Regions from separate parts of the Pseudomonas sp. OIL-1 genome, predicted to be linked through region 3. Evidence: predicted binding sites of a transcription regulator. Region 3 holds the regulator's gene; each other region holds the start of a gene.
The links. The regulator LexA, encoded in region 3, represses DNA repair genes until DNA is damaged. The targets are predictions, from matches to a motif close to CTGTNTNNNNANACAG.
Positions count from the first base shown of each region.

Region 1 (4,131 bases), 1.5 Mb from region 3:
GGTCTGGTGGAATTTTTCCGGCATCAACTATGCGAGTCCGGCTACATTGCTGAATCAGACTTGAACCTGATGACCGTCGCCCACTCGCCTGACGAAGCCATGGAACACATCCTGCGGTTCTACAGTAATTACCACTCGGCACGCTGGGTCGACGACCAATACGTCATCAGGCTGTATCGCCCGCTGACTGAAGCGGCAATCAAGCAGATCAATGAGGAGTTTGCAGGAATCTGCAAGGAGCCCGGGTTTCATCAAACACATGATTCACCAAGCGAATCAGACGAACCCGAGTTGAACCAGCTGGTAAGACTGGGTTTTGTGTTCAATGGCCGCGACCACGGACGCTTGCGCGCGCTGATCGACGTGCTTAATCAACCTCATAACCAGCAAAACCACGATACTGCATAAAGCGAAGTTGCCTAGCACGTTCCCTGGGTTCACGTGCTACGCCTTCGGGGAAGCGCTTGCAGAAGGTTTTACGGGCAAGCTCGTTCCAATCGTAGGCTTCGTCGCGCAATATCGAATCGATCAGATATTCAGCGACACCGCGTTCACGCAGCTCCTGGCGTAAACGCTGCGGGCCGTAACCCCGCTGGCACCGGGCATGCACGTAGGCTTCGCAAAACCGTTCGTTGCTGAGCAGGCCGTCTTCTTCGAGACGGTCCAGCTCAACTTCCAACAGATCACTTACCGCTTCGCGCTGAAGCAGCTTGCGTTGCAGCTCAAGACGGGTATGTTCTCGCCGCGCCAGCAAATCCAGCGCGGTGCGGCGAATAGCTACCGGCGTTTCCAGCCCGGGCCCCTTGCGACCAAACATTATTCAGCACGAATGGCTTCAGGCATCCGCTTCGGCGCTGTTTTCAACCACCGCGCCGGGCTTGGTAGGCTTGGGTAGCAACTTGTCACGAATCGCCTTTTCGATCTCTTCGGCAATCGCAACGTTCTCGGCCATGTACTTGGCAGCATTTGCCTTGCCCTGGCCAATCTTGTTGCCCTTGTAGCTGTACCAGGCGCCCGCCTTTTCAACCAGGCCGATTTGCACACCGAGGTCAATAATCTCGGCATTGTGGTAAATGCCCTGACCGTAAAGAATCTGGAATTCAGCCTGACGGAACGGAGGCGCGACCTTGTTCTTCACGACCTTGACGCGGGTCTCACTGCCGACCACTTCGTCGCCTTCCTTCACCGCACCAGTGCGGCGAATATCCAGACGCACAGAGGAATAGAATTTAAGCGCGTTACCACCGGTAGTGGTCTCTGGGTTACCGAACATCACACCGATCTTCATACGGATCTGGTTGATAAAAATGACCAGACAGTTGGCGTTCTTGATGTTACCGGTGATCTTGCGCAACGCCTGCGACATCAGACGCGCCTGGACACCAACGTGGTGGTCGCCCATTTCGCCTTCGATTTCTGCCTTGGGCACCAATGCAGCAACGGAGTCGACCACGATCACGTCAACCGCATTGGAGCGTACCAGCATGTCGGTGATTTCCAGAGCCTGCTCGCCGGTGTCGGGCTGGGATACCAGCAGGTCATCAACCTTGACGCCCAGTTTCTCGGCATACTGCGGATCCAGCGCGTGCTCGGCATCGACGAAGGCGCAGGTGGCTCCTTGCTTCTGTGCCTGAGCGATGACCGACAGGGTCAGTGTGGTTTTACCGGAGGATTCAGGACCATAGATTTCAACGATCCGCCCCTTGGGCAAGCCGCCGAGACCCAGGGCAATATCCAGCCCGAGCGAACCGGTGGAAATCGACGGAATGGCCTGGCGTTCCTGATCGCCCATGCGCATCACCGCGCCCTTGCCAAACTGACGTTCAATCTGACTCAAAGCCGCCGAAAGCGCCTTCTTCTTGTTGTCGTCCATTGTGCATCCTCTTGGAGTGGCGGGAGCGGTAGCGCCCGGACTACTGAATAACTACTGTATATTTGGTCAGTATTATTCCACAGTTGCTGAAGCTCGCCTACCCCCCTTTTGGCTCAGGATGATGACCGGTTCGCAGCGAGACGCTCGACCTCGATAACCAGCCCTTCAAGGGCCTTTAGTACTGTATGCGCGCGCACTTCGCGACGGTTACCCTGCATGCGTTTGCAATGACTGACCACCCCTTTACCCCGGATTGCCCAGGCGAACCATACCGTTCCGACGGGCTTTTCCGGTGTACCGCCATCCGGCCCGGCAACGCCGCTCACCGCAACCGCCAGATCCGCGTCTGCCGCCTGCAATGCGCCTTGCGCCATGGCCCGCACCACCGGTTCACTCACCGCGCCATGCGTTTCCAGTATGTCTTCGGGCACACCTAGCCAGTGGGCTTTGCTGCGATTGGCGTAGGTAACGAAACCGGTTTCAAACCAGGCGGAGCTGCCACTGACTCGGGTAATGGCTTCGGCGATACCACCGCCGGTACAGGATTCGGCCGTAGTGACCTGCAGCCCCAGGCGCCGCAACCCGTTACCCAGGCGGGCCGCTACGGAATCGATCAAGGGGTCGTATTGAGACATCGTGCACACCTCTTCATTTGCGCTTGAAAAACCGGGACAGCCTTACCTCTGCCTTGCCCGGCCCCACCCTATCACCCCAACGCCGCCGACCCCAGGGACCACACACAAGCACGCTGCGAAAACAGCGACACCCCGATTGCCAAAGCATTTTTGATATTCGATTACGAGGGAAAATCATTCTCCCATACTCGCTGGCACTTTTCCTTGAGCGACGGGATTAAAGATTACAAAACCCGTTCTCACCGCAGCCCCCGGCTAGGGTCTGTTGCCGTTTCATCGCGGCCGCGACGGAGGCCCGTTTAGTGCAGAACAAGGCGCGAGGAGTGAAATTTGGTTGTTCCAAATGAACGACGAGTAACGCAGTGCTGCGCTAAACGGGCCCCGTCCCTTCGGGTTGCGTGTCAAATGACGCCATGCGGCGTTGCGGGACTTGGCAAGGGAACAACCATTACCTGCGTCCCGCGCCTTGCGGATCGCCGCCCGGCCTTGCGTCATTTGACACAGCAACGCGGCTCGTGATGAAACGGCAACAGACCCTAGGGCTGGCTGCATACCATGCATGCTAGACTTTCGCCTGTTTGGGACGTCCGTATGCCTGCCAGCGTGAGCGCGATGGGTATGAATAAAGTCTTCCTGTAATGGACTAAGCGATGCACGAGAAGAGAAAAGGTTCCGCGCCGACGGAGCAAGCACCGGACCCATTGTTCGAGGCCAGGCTTGAAGGAATTCAAGACACCTCTCTTGCAGAACAGCGTCGGGACCAGATTTGTGAAGCGGCACTGGAGCTGTTTATAAAGAAAGGCTTCGCCTCGACCACCGTCCGGGATATATGCGCTCGTTCGGGCGTCAACCAGGCGAGTATCTACGACTATATCGCCAACAAGAATGACATCCTCAGGCGGCTTCTGAACAAGCTGTGGTTTCGTTCTGGCGCCCCCAATCTGCACGAGCTGCTGGAAGAGGACCCCGAGCGCCCGCTGGAACACAGCGTCAGACTGTATCTGAGTGAATCCTGGACCAAGAAGCGCAAAGGAACCTTGCTCGCGTACCGCTCGGTGCCCCATTTGCAGAAAGATGACCGCGACGCCATGAGATCCCGCGACCAGCTGGTGATTCGTGAAATGGCCACCAAATTCCGGGACCGGGCGGGCCTTGCAGAGGGCGATCCCCGAGCCGAAATCATTGCCAACCTGGTGATTTACCTTGCCGGCTTCGGTCCGCTGCGTGACTGGCTACATCAGGATATCGAAGACGAGGTTATCGTAAACACCGTGGCCGTGGGCATCACGGCGATGGTCGAGACGCTCTCGCAATCCCAGCAGCCACCTCAACCCAGCTGATACCGGCTGCGCTCGGTTAAAACAGAGCCCGGAACCATTGCTGGTGCCGGGCACAACTACAAGCCAATCAGTGCGCGGCCGTCACGCCAGGCTTGGCTTCAACCGGTTCTGGTTCCACACCATCGCTATCAATACCGCCGATGCCAGGCCGCCGACAATAGTCGTCATCAAACCCGGGAAGCTGAACGCAAAACCCGCGATTACCAAGGGCGCCCGTTGCCAGGGCTTGACCAACCCAGCTCCCAGCAGGTAACCCTCAAGGCCGCCGGATATCAGCATGATG
Region 1 covers NZ_CP048629.1:2,043,420-2,047,550, reverse strand. Annotated here, with positions in the region: gene G3M63_RS09560 (TIGR00730 family Rossman fold protein) at 1-408, shown strand, start outside; gene G3M63_RS09555 (regulatory protein RecX) at 368-817, opposite strand; gene recA (recombinase RecA) at 836-1,873, opposite strand; gene G3M63_RS09545 (CinA family protein) at 1,987-2,508, opposite strand; gene G3M63_RS09540 (TetR/AcrR family transcriptional regulator) at 3,159-3,848, shown strand; gene G3M63_RS09535 (TRAP transporter fused permease subunit) at 3,930-4,131, opposite strand, start outside.
Region 1: a site for LexA is predicted at 1,928-1,943, ahead of recA (recombinase RecA). Genes of this name have one in related genera too.

Region 2 (4,131 bases), 1.6 Mb from region 3:
TTGTTCAGGTATCCAAAGCGCCAGCAGCCCGGTAAGCGATTCATCAAAATCACTTCTCTGGAGCCTGTATTCGCCCTTGGCCGCGCGCCGCCGGGCAACAGTGACAAGCCGGCAGAGGTTCTGGTAGCCGATCAGGTTTTCCGCCAAGAGCACCAGTTTGGGGCCTGCTTCGACACGCATCTCACTGCCGACTATGAGCGGGACGCCCGTCTGCCGTGCGGCCTGCCAGGCACGAACGATGCCAGCCAGCGTGCATTCATCAGTAATCGCCAGCGCTCGATAGCCATGCGCCCTGGCCCGTTCGAATAACTCCAGCGCACTGGAGGCCCCGCGCTGGAAGCTGAAGTTGGACAGGCAGTGCAGCTCTGCATATCCAGTCATGCGAACCACCCATGCAGCATCAATGGTCCAGAATCGCCCACCGGCCGGTAGGCCCAGGCCAGTTGACCGGATTGAGTCCTCAGAAGGTAATAATCCCTGCGGATATCCCCGCCATCCCACCATCCGGACTCGATGCGCTCAGGCCCGGCCAGAATCTGGCTTCCAGCGAATTCTGATATAACCGGCTCGTCCAAGAGCCAGGCGGGACGCAGCCGCTGGTTTGTTGGGGAAGCAACCTGAGCAATTTCATTACTGGTTTGCCATGCCCGTTCAGGTCGGTGGTCAGCCTGTATATGCAGCCCCGTTACAGCGTCATCCCCAAGCCGGGCGCGCAGGCGTTCACGCAGCTGCTCCCAGGGCAGTGATTGGTGCGCTCGTTCGGAGAAAAGCTCACGGCGCTCAGGTACAAACACCGGGAGATCCCGCGCAATCAGCCGCAGCGCCAGAACCGGTTCTGGCAACTGCACCTGTTCCAGCCGACCGCGTACCAGTTCAAACAACATGGTCGCTTCACGTTCGGTGTTCAGCAGTCCGATGGGTAGCAGTGTGTCCTCGCGATCACGATGCTCCATGTGCAGGGTAAAACGCTGCACGCCACTGTCTCGCCCCGCCAGATAGGCGGCCAGATCGGCCGTCAAGCGACGCAAGGGAAATAACAAGGCCTGGTGGGATTCCACCTCAAAATTCAATTCGATACGGCTGTCGAAGTAATCCGGGGGTGCATAACATGCAAGCGCTAGCTGCCGGGCCCCCAGCAAGGTATCGATATGCATGAGCACTTCCTTGCTGAAGCGCCGTGCGATGCTGTCCCGCGGCAATCGCAAAATCTGCTCCAGATTTCTTATGCCCATACGCGAGAAAGCGATGGCAGCGCTGCGCTCCAACCCGAGACGATCGACCGGATGCTGAGCAAGCATTTTTTGTAGCTGCGCCTCATCCACAGCCAGGCCATCATGGCAATTAACCAACGCCCGCGCCGCCGCGGCATTGGGCGCAACCACAATCCGGTGTTGGAAGCCCAGCTCCGTCAACTCCTTGCGCAGCAGCGACTCAAAGCGTGGCCAGGGACCAAACAGGCTGTAACTGGATTGCACCTCCATCAACACAGCGCGCGGATAATGCAGACTCACATGCGAACTGAAGCGATAGGCCCATGCGGCAAGGAATTGATGCCAGCGTTCAATCTCGGCCGGCTCGTATTCCGCCATGGCAAACGTGTTGGTTATGGCCTGGGCTGCGGTCAAAGATTGACCGGGGCGCAAGCCAAGCTCGCGGGCGGCAGAGTTCATGGTTTGCAGCACGCGGCGCTGGGTCGGGCCGCTCAACAATACCAGCGGCGCGTCCGAATCAGCGCGTGTCCGAAGAACAGCGTCTAAAGCCAGTTGCGGGAAGAGAATACAAGCCCAGCGCATAATGAATTTTCAATGCCACGCGACGAAGGGAAGCGGGGCCGCTGGCGCGATACCGCCCCGGCACTTGAGAACGCGTAGTTGGCTGGTCGCCGATTCAAGCAACAGACGCAGCGCGGCGGGGGAAGGATTCACCGCTTCTTCGGCCGGACGGTAGGCAAAGGCAAGGGTTTGCCCTGTTTCAGCAGCAACCTGTAACCGCCGCATGGATCGATCATCTGCACGTTGCGGCCAACACAACACTGCGCCATTGCATCCTGTTCGCAGACACTGCTCGGCTGCCCAAAGCGCTTCGGCACCCTGTGCATTCACGATCATCAAATGGCGCAGATCTATTCCTGCGGCGTGCCAGGCCGGTGCAAAGGGCACATGGGGTGGCGCCACCAGCACCACTGTTTCCCCCGCCTGGGTCAATCGCGCCAGTGTCGGCCACAACAGCCGCAACTCACCTGTCCCCTCAGCCTGAAGCAGGATTTCACTCAACGCAGCCAGGGGCCAGCCGCCGGAGGGCAACATTGCATCCAGCCCGGCATTGCCGGTCGGATACCCGCTACGGGGCGTGCTGGTGTGCCGGCCTTTCCATATCCGGCGTTGATCCAGCAGGGCATCCAGTGCAACGACAGCGCCCATCAGTCCGCTCCGCGCATCGTATGAGAGCGCATCAGGTCAGGAATGAAATGAGGAATCAAGCGAAGCATACAGGCCACCTTTTTACTGTATAGATATACAGCATATTCAGATCAAAACGACTGGTCAATTTGTATTCGTGGAAGTGGATGAGTGGTCCAGAAACTAGTAACTATGGGCCATCTTGGAGACGCTGACGGATTCGCTGTGTCGAGTTCGAACGCAGTCCGAGGCGCTCGAAAACTCCAGGAAAACCGTAAATTGACGACCCTGACTCCACTCTGAGAGCGCCATCTGGGGGTGTCGTGCGCCTGAGCGACGCATTGATGTTAGAGATCAACGCGCAGAAGACGTCACGAATCGTTGTCGTCGAGTAGGCGCGGCCCCAGGACTCGACAACTCCAGGGGCAGACCCGGTCTATCCCGTAGCGGCGCTACCTGGGGGTGTCGTGCGCCTGCGCGACGCATTGATGTTAGAGATCAACGCAGAAGTCGTGACGAATCGTTCGTCGTCGAGTCCGAACACGGCCCGAGGCGCTCGACAACCCCGGGAATTAGTCAGTGGCTGGCATACTTCCAGCAAGCCAATCCAGGTCTTCGGGGCGGGTGACCTTGATATTGTCAGCACGGCCCTCGACCAGCAGCGGTGCCTGACCCGCCCACTCCATTGCAGACGCCTCATCGGTGATGGAGGCACCGGCACCCAGCGCACCGGACAAAGCGTTACGCAGCGCTTCAAGACGAAACATTTGCGGCGTATAGGCCTGCCAGAACAGTGCGCGATCCGGCGTGGCGGTTACCCGTCCATCTGCGCCAGCCAGCTTGAGGGTATCTCGTACCGGCACGGCCAACAGACCGCCCACCGCATCGTCCGCAAGCGTTTCCAATAGCTTGTACAAGTCACTGTCGGCCAGATTGGGGCGGGCCGCATCATGCACCAGCACCCAATCCTCCGACTTTGCACCCTGGGCAACCAAGGCTTCCAATCCATTCAATACCGAATCGGCGCGCTCCCGCCCGCCAGCAGCGGTACGAATCCGCACGTCTTGGGCGCAGGGCAGTTCAGGCCAGTAAGGATCATTTTCAGCCAGGCTGACGACCAGACCTCGCAAACCGGGCTGATTCAGGAAGCAATCAAGGGTATGTTCAATCAGGCTGCGACCAGCCAGGGGAAGATACTGCTTGGGGCGGTCCGCCTGCATACGCGATCCGATACCGGCAGCGGGGATGACGACCCAGAAGGGTAAAACATTCATTTATTCGGAGCTCAGCTGATACAGCGTCTCACCGTCGCGAATCATGCCAAGCTCTTTCCTGGCACGTTCCTCAATGGTTTCCAGACCCTGTTTGAGCTCGATTACCTCGGCGGTCAGCACGCGATTGCGCTCCAGCAGCTGCTCGTTCTCACGTTTCTGCTCGGCGATCTGTTGGCTGAGCTGAGTCACATGCGCCAGGCTGCCCTCGCCTACCCACAAGCGATATTGCAGGCCAGCCAGCATTACCAGAGCAATTACCCAGAGCCACTTCACGTGTTATCGCCTCCAATGGCGTTACCTATTCTGCGCCGATTGCCAGCCTATCAACCGGCCAGCACCAGCACCAGTCCCTACTCCATGTACCAGAGCCAGAAACGACGAGGCGCTGAACAATGCCAGCGCCTGTCAGGTTTCGTCAATAATCAGCAATCAGCCACGAAACTCGGCACGGCCCTTAT
Region 2 covers NZ_CP048629.1:1,905,993-1,910,123, reverse strand. Annotated here, with positions in the region: gene G3M63_RS08940 (error-prone DNA polymerase) at 1-381, opposite strand, end outside; gene G3M63_RS08935 (DNA polymerase Y family protein) at 378-1,793, opposite strand; gene imuA (translesion DNA synthesis-associated protein ImuA) at 1,803-2,420, opposite strand; gene ispD (2-C-methyl-D-erythritol 4-phosphate cytidylyltransferase) at 2,972-3,673, opposite strand; gene ftsB (cell division protein FtsB) at 3,674-3,946, opposite strand; gene eno (phosphopyruvate hydratase) at 4,103-4,131, opposite strand, start outside.
Region 2: a site for LexA is predicted at 2,505-2,520, ahead of imuA (translesion DNA synthesis-associated protein ImuA). Genes of this name have one in related genera too.

Region 3 (4,131 bases):
ACCAGGCTGTTCGCCACACAGCCAGAGAATCCGTGAAAGAATCCAGTCCCGCTGGGGATGCTGCCTGGCCAGTTCGGGCGTCCAGATCTCGCCGGTGGGCCGCCTGCCAATAAACACGGTGCCCTGGGGCTCAGCGCCGCCGATGCGCGCGCGCACCCGATGCAGACCACGCGGCGTACACCCACTGCCATCGCGCTCGCCAGCGCCATTGACTGCGGTGGAAACCGGGAACGTGCACAGCAGCTGACCGGATGCATATCCGGTCAGCTGCTGAGAAGAAAGCGATATGTGGATCAGATCCAGTTGCATGCGCGCCCCTGCGAAAGTGCACACGATAACGGATCAGAGCATGAGAGGTAAGCCCATCAGACCGTTTCCAGGCGACCCTCGGGCACGGCTGTGCGCGCCGCCGCACTTCCGTCGGCACGCATACCGGCGGCGAGAAACGGGACCATCAGACGGAGTACACGATCCACGCTATGGTGGACGCCGAACTCATCTTCAGCGATCGCCCGCAGCGCCTTCATGCTGGACATGGTAAACGCAGCGCTTCCGAGCATGAAATGCACCCGCCAGAACAGCTCATCGGGAGGCAGCTGCGGCGCGGCCCGGTATACCAGCACCATATAGCGCTGGAATACCTTGCCGTATACCTCACCCAGATACTTGCGCAGATGGCCCTGGCTCTGACTGAAAGCCAGACCCAGCAACCGCATGAATGTGGACAGGTCATTACCGCTGCGGGGTTTGACCGTCAGAACCTGACGCACCAGCATCTCCAGCAGTTCTTCCAGGCTGGGGTCTGCCTCCTCAGCAGCCTCCTGACGGCGGTCCAGCTCCCGTTCCAGACTCGAGACGAACGGATCAAGGAACCGCACGAACACCGCTTGTATGAGCGCCTTCTTGGAACCGAAGTGATAATTCACTGCCGCCAGGTTGACCCCCGCCTTGCTGGTGATCAGCCGTAAGGAGGTTTCGGCAAAGCCCTTTTCAGCAAAAGACTGCTCAGCAGCATCGAGAATTCTTTGAACGGTATCAGAATGGGCCATCTGGTTTCCAAGGACGCCAACGTGTGTTTGAAACATACGTTTCAAACGTCGTGACTGTCAAGCATCACGGGATACGTCAGTTAAGAGAAGCCTCTGATCGAGCTACGTTTTAAACAACCTGCCCGCTCGATGCAAGCGTTTGCGCGCACGCAAGCTTGTACTAGCAGATCAACTGTATATAATCACAGCTACTGTATAAAAAAACAGGCACAACCCAATGCAAAAGCTTACCGCACGGCAGCAGCAGATCCTTTCCTTTATAAAGGATTACATGGATGCCCACGGATACCCGCCCACCCGCGCAGATATCGCCCGGGAAATCGGCTTCAAGTCGCCGAATGCCGCCGAGGACCACTTGCGCGCTCTTGCTCGCAAGGGTGCTATCGAGATGATACCCGGTGCATCCCGCGGTATTCGTTTACCTGCAGAAACTCTGAATGCTGCCGAGGATCGCTTACCGGTCATCGGCCAGGTTGCGGCTGGCGCCCCGATTCTGGCGGTCGAGAATATCGAGGACCATTGCCGGGTGGACCCTGACTTTTTCCATCCCAGGGCTGACTACCTGCTCAAGGTAAAAGGCATGAGTATGAAGGACATCGGCATATTCGATGGCGATCTGCTGGCTGTGCATAGAACCACTGAAGCGCGCAATGGCCAGGTCGTAGTCGCGCGAATAGACGATGAAGTCACAGTAAAACGCTTCATGAAGAAAGGACGCAAGGTGTCACTCATTGCCGAAAATCCGGACTTCGCGCCGATCGACATCGATCTTGCCGAGCAGGAATTGATTATCGAAGGCTTGAGCGTCGGCGTCATACGCCGCTAACCATTTGCCGTTTACGCCAGGAGCTGACCATGCCGTACTTCCAGGAAACGCGTCTCGAACAGTCTGACCTCATCAAGAACGCCCTGCTCGCGTCTTGCTACAAGGCACCGCTGGGGTTGATAAATCAGCCGCCAGTAGCGGCGCCTACCGAGAGCAACGAGGATTCGGGATTCAGTGAGATCTGTCTGAATGGCGCTCCGCGGCAATGCATGCAATGGCTCGCACCCGTTCTGCGCGATTTGAGCCAGACCAGAACACCGCGCTGGCTGACATTGATCGACCCGCCGGAGAACCTGAGCCATAACTGGTTGCGTTCAGCGGGGCTGGACCCGAGCCAGATACTGATCGTCCGCCCGAAGCGCAGCATGGACTGCCTGACTTTCTGTTGCGAGATTCTGGCGCTGGGTAACAGTCACACGGTGGTCAGTTGGCTGACAACAGGGGCGCGGGAGGCCAATATGCTGGAAGGTGCGGCTCACAAGGGCAACTGCCGCAGCCTGAACGTGCGGCTCGACGCAGCCAGAGCTGCCTGAAGCGCGCTCGTTGTCAGGCAACAGCAGTCAGTGCAGGACCCGATCCTCAGGGATGGTATCGTCTTCTTCCATAACCTGCCCCGCCACCTGCATTCCGGCACTGATCATGGCCTTGGCAACTTCGATATAATGACCCTGCAGAAAATCCTTCGCGTCGGGCGAGAACTCGATGACCAGCAAAGGCTCACCGTCCTCGTCAGAACGTCGCAGCGCGACCTTGCCGTTGGGGAGCTCAACTATTTCGAGAAAGGGTGAAGGCATGTCTGGTCTCCTGGCTACTGGCGCGCAGTGTACCACAGGCGAGACCCGCTCCGCGTTAGGCCTGTCAGAGCCTGTCAGCAGCCCCCACAAACCGGGACCAACTGGCGGAGATTAATACTCCACCATCCCGTCACGGTAACGGCTGACCAGTTCGTTAAGCGCGCCCACCGCGTCATCAGCATCAGCCAGCGACCACTCGGCGCGAGCGGTCACGGCACTGCTTGCTATCAACGAGGCGTCCTCTGGCTTGCTGCCAGCCTGCACCGGTGGCGCGTGCAGGGCTAGCCAGCCGGCGAGCATCCTACTCAACCAGGTATCCTGTTCACGGGCCAGCTCGCTTAGCTCGGCCAGCTCCGGGCCAGGGAAACGCTTTGCCGCCTCCCCATCCAGCGCCTGTTCTACCGTGCGCAGCTCCAACAGCGGCCAACGGTAACGGTCCGCCACTTCGTGGACCATGGCCAATACCGTGCGATACAGGTGGAAAAGCACATGCTCTCGGTGATAAAGCGCCTGAGTCCGGGCGTCAAATGCCTGTGAGCCTTCCGCTTCACGCCACGCATCAAGCGCCTTGCGCGCGAAAAACAATGCCTGATTGGTTCGGGTATAGACTTCGTTAGCCATGTTCAAGCCTCTTTACGCTTGGCCTTGGTCCGTCCGTCTTCGACAACCCAGCCCTTGTCGCCGTGGAATGCGCGCCATCCGGTGGGCTTTCCGTCAACTTCGCTCTGCACATACTGCTCTTTTGTCTTGCGGCTGTAACGCACGACCGTCGGATTGCCTTCAACGTCAGCAACCGGCGCGTCCATCAGGAAGTGATACTTGGGATCGATCTCTGACTTGTGCGGCAGCAATTCCTTGACCAGTGGCGCACGTGTTTCCCTGTTCTTGGGAAATTTGCTGGCAGCCAGGAAGAGTCCGGAAGCGCCGTCACGCAGAATATAAACGTCGTCTACCTTCTCGCATTTCAGCTCCGGCATGGGCACCGGATCCATCTTCGGCGGAGCCGCTTCGCCGCTTCTCAACAGTTTGCGGGTGTTCTTGCAGTCTGCGTTGGTACAGCCGAAATACTTGCCGAAGCGGCCTGTCTTGAGCTGCATTTCACTGCCGCATTTGTCGCACTCGATAACCGGGCCATCGTAGCCCTTGATCTTGAAGTGACCTTCCTCGACCTCGAAGCCGGTGCAATCGGGGTTATTACCGCACACGTGAAGTTTGCGGGTCTCGTCGACCAGATAACTGTCCATCGCGGTGGAGCAGATAGGACAACGGCGCTTGGCACGCAGAATCCGCGATTCGCCTTCTTCGTCATCAGCAGCGACTTCGTTACCGGGCACCAGATTGACGGTCTCCTTGCAACGCTCCTTCGGCGGCAGGGCGTAACCTGAGCAACCGAGGAACACACCGGTCGAGGCGGTACGAATCATCATCGGCCGACCACAGTTGGTGCAGGCAATGTCGGTCG
Region 3 covers NZ_CP048629.1:3,501,800-3,505,930, forward strand. Annotated here, with positions in the region: gene G3M63_RS16245 (L,D-transpeptidase) at 1-309, opposite strand, end outside; gene G3M63_RS16250 (TetR/AcrR family transcriptional regulator) at 366-1,049, opposite strand; gene lexA (transcriptional repressor LexA) at 1,267-1,875, shown strand; gene G3M63_RS16260 (SulA-like leucine-rich domain-containing protein) at 1,905-2,408, shown strand; gene G3M63_RS16265 (hypothetical protein) at 2,436-2,669, opposite strand; gene G3M63_RS16270 (DUF6586 family protein) at 2,781-3,290, opposite strand; gene topA (type I DNA topoisomerase) at 3,293-4,131, opposite strand, start outside.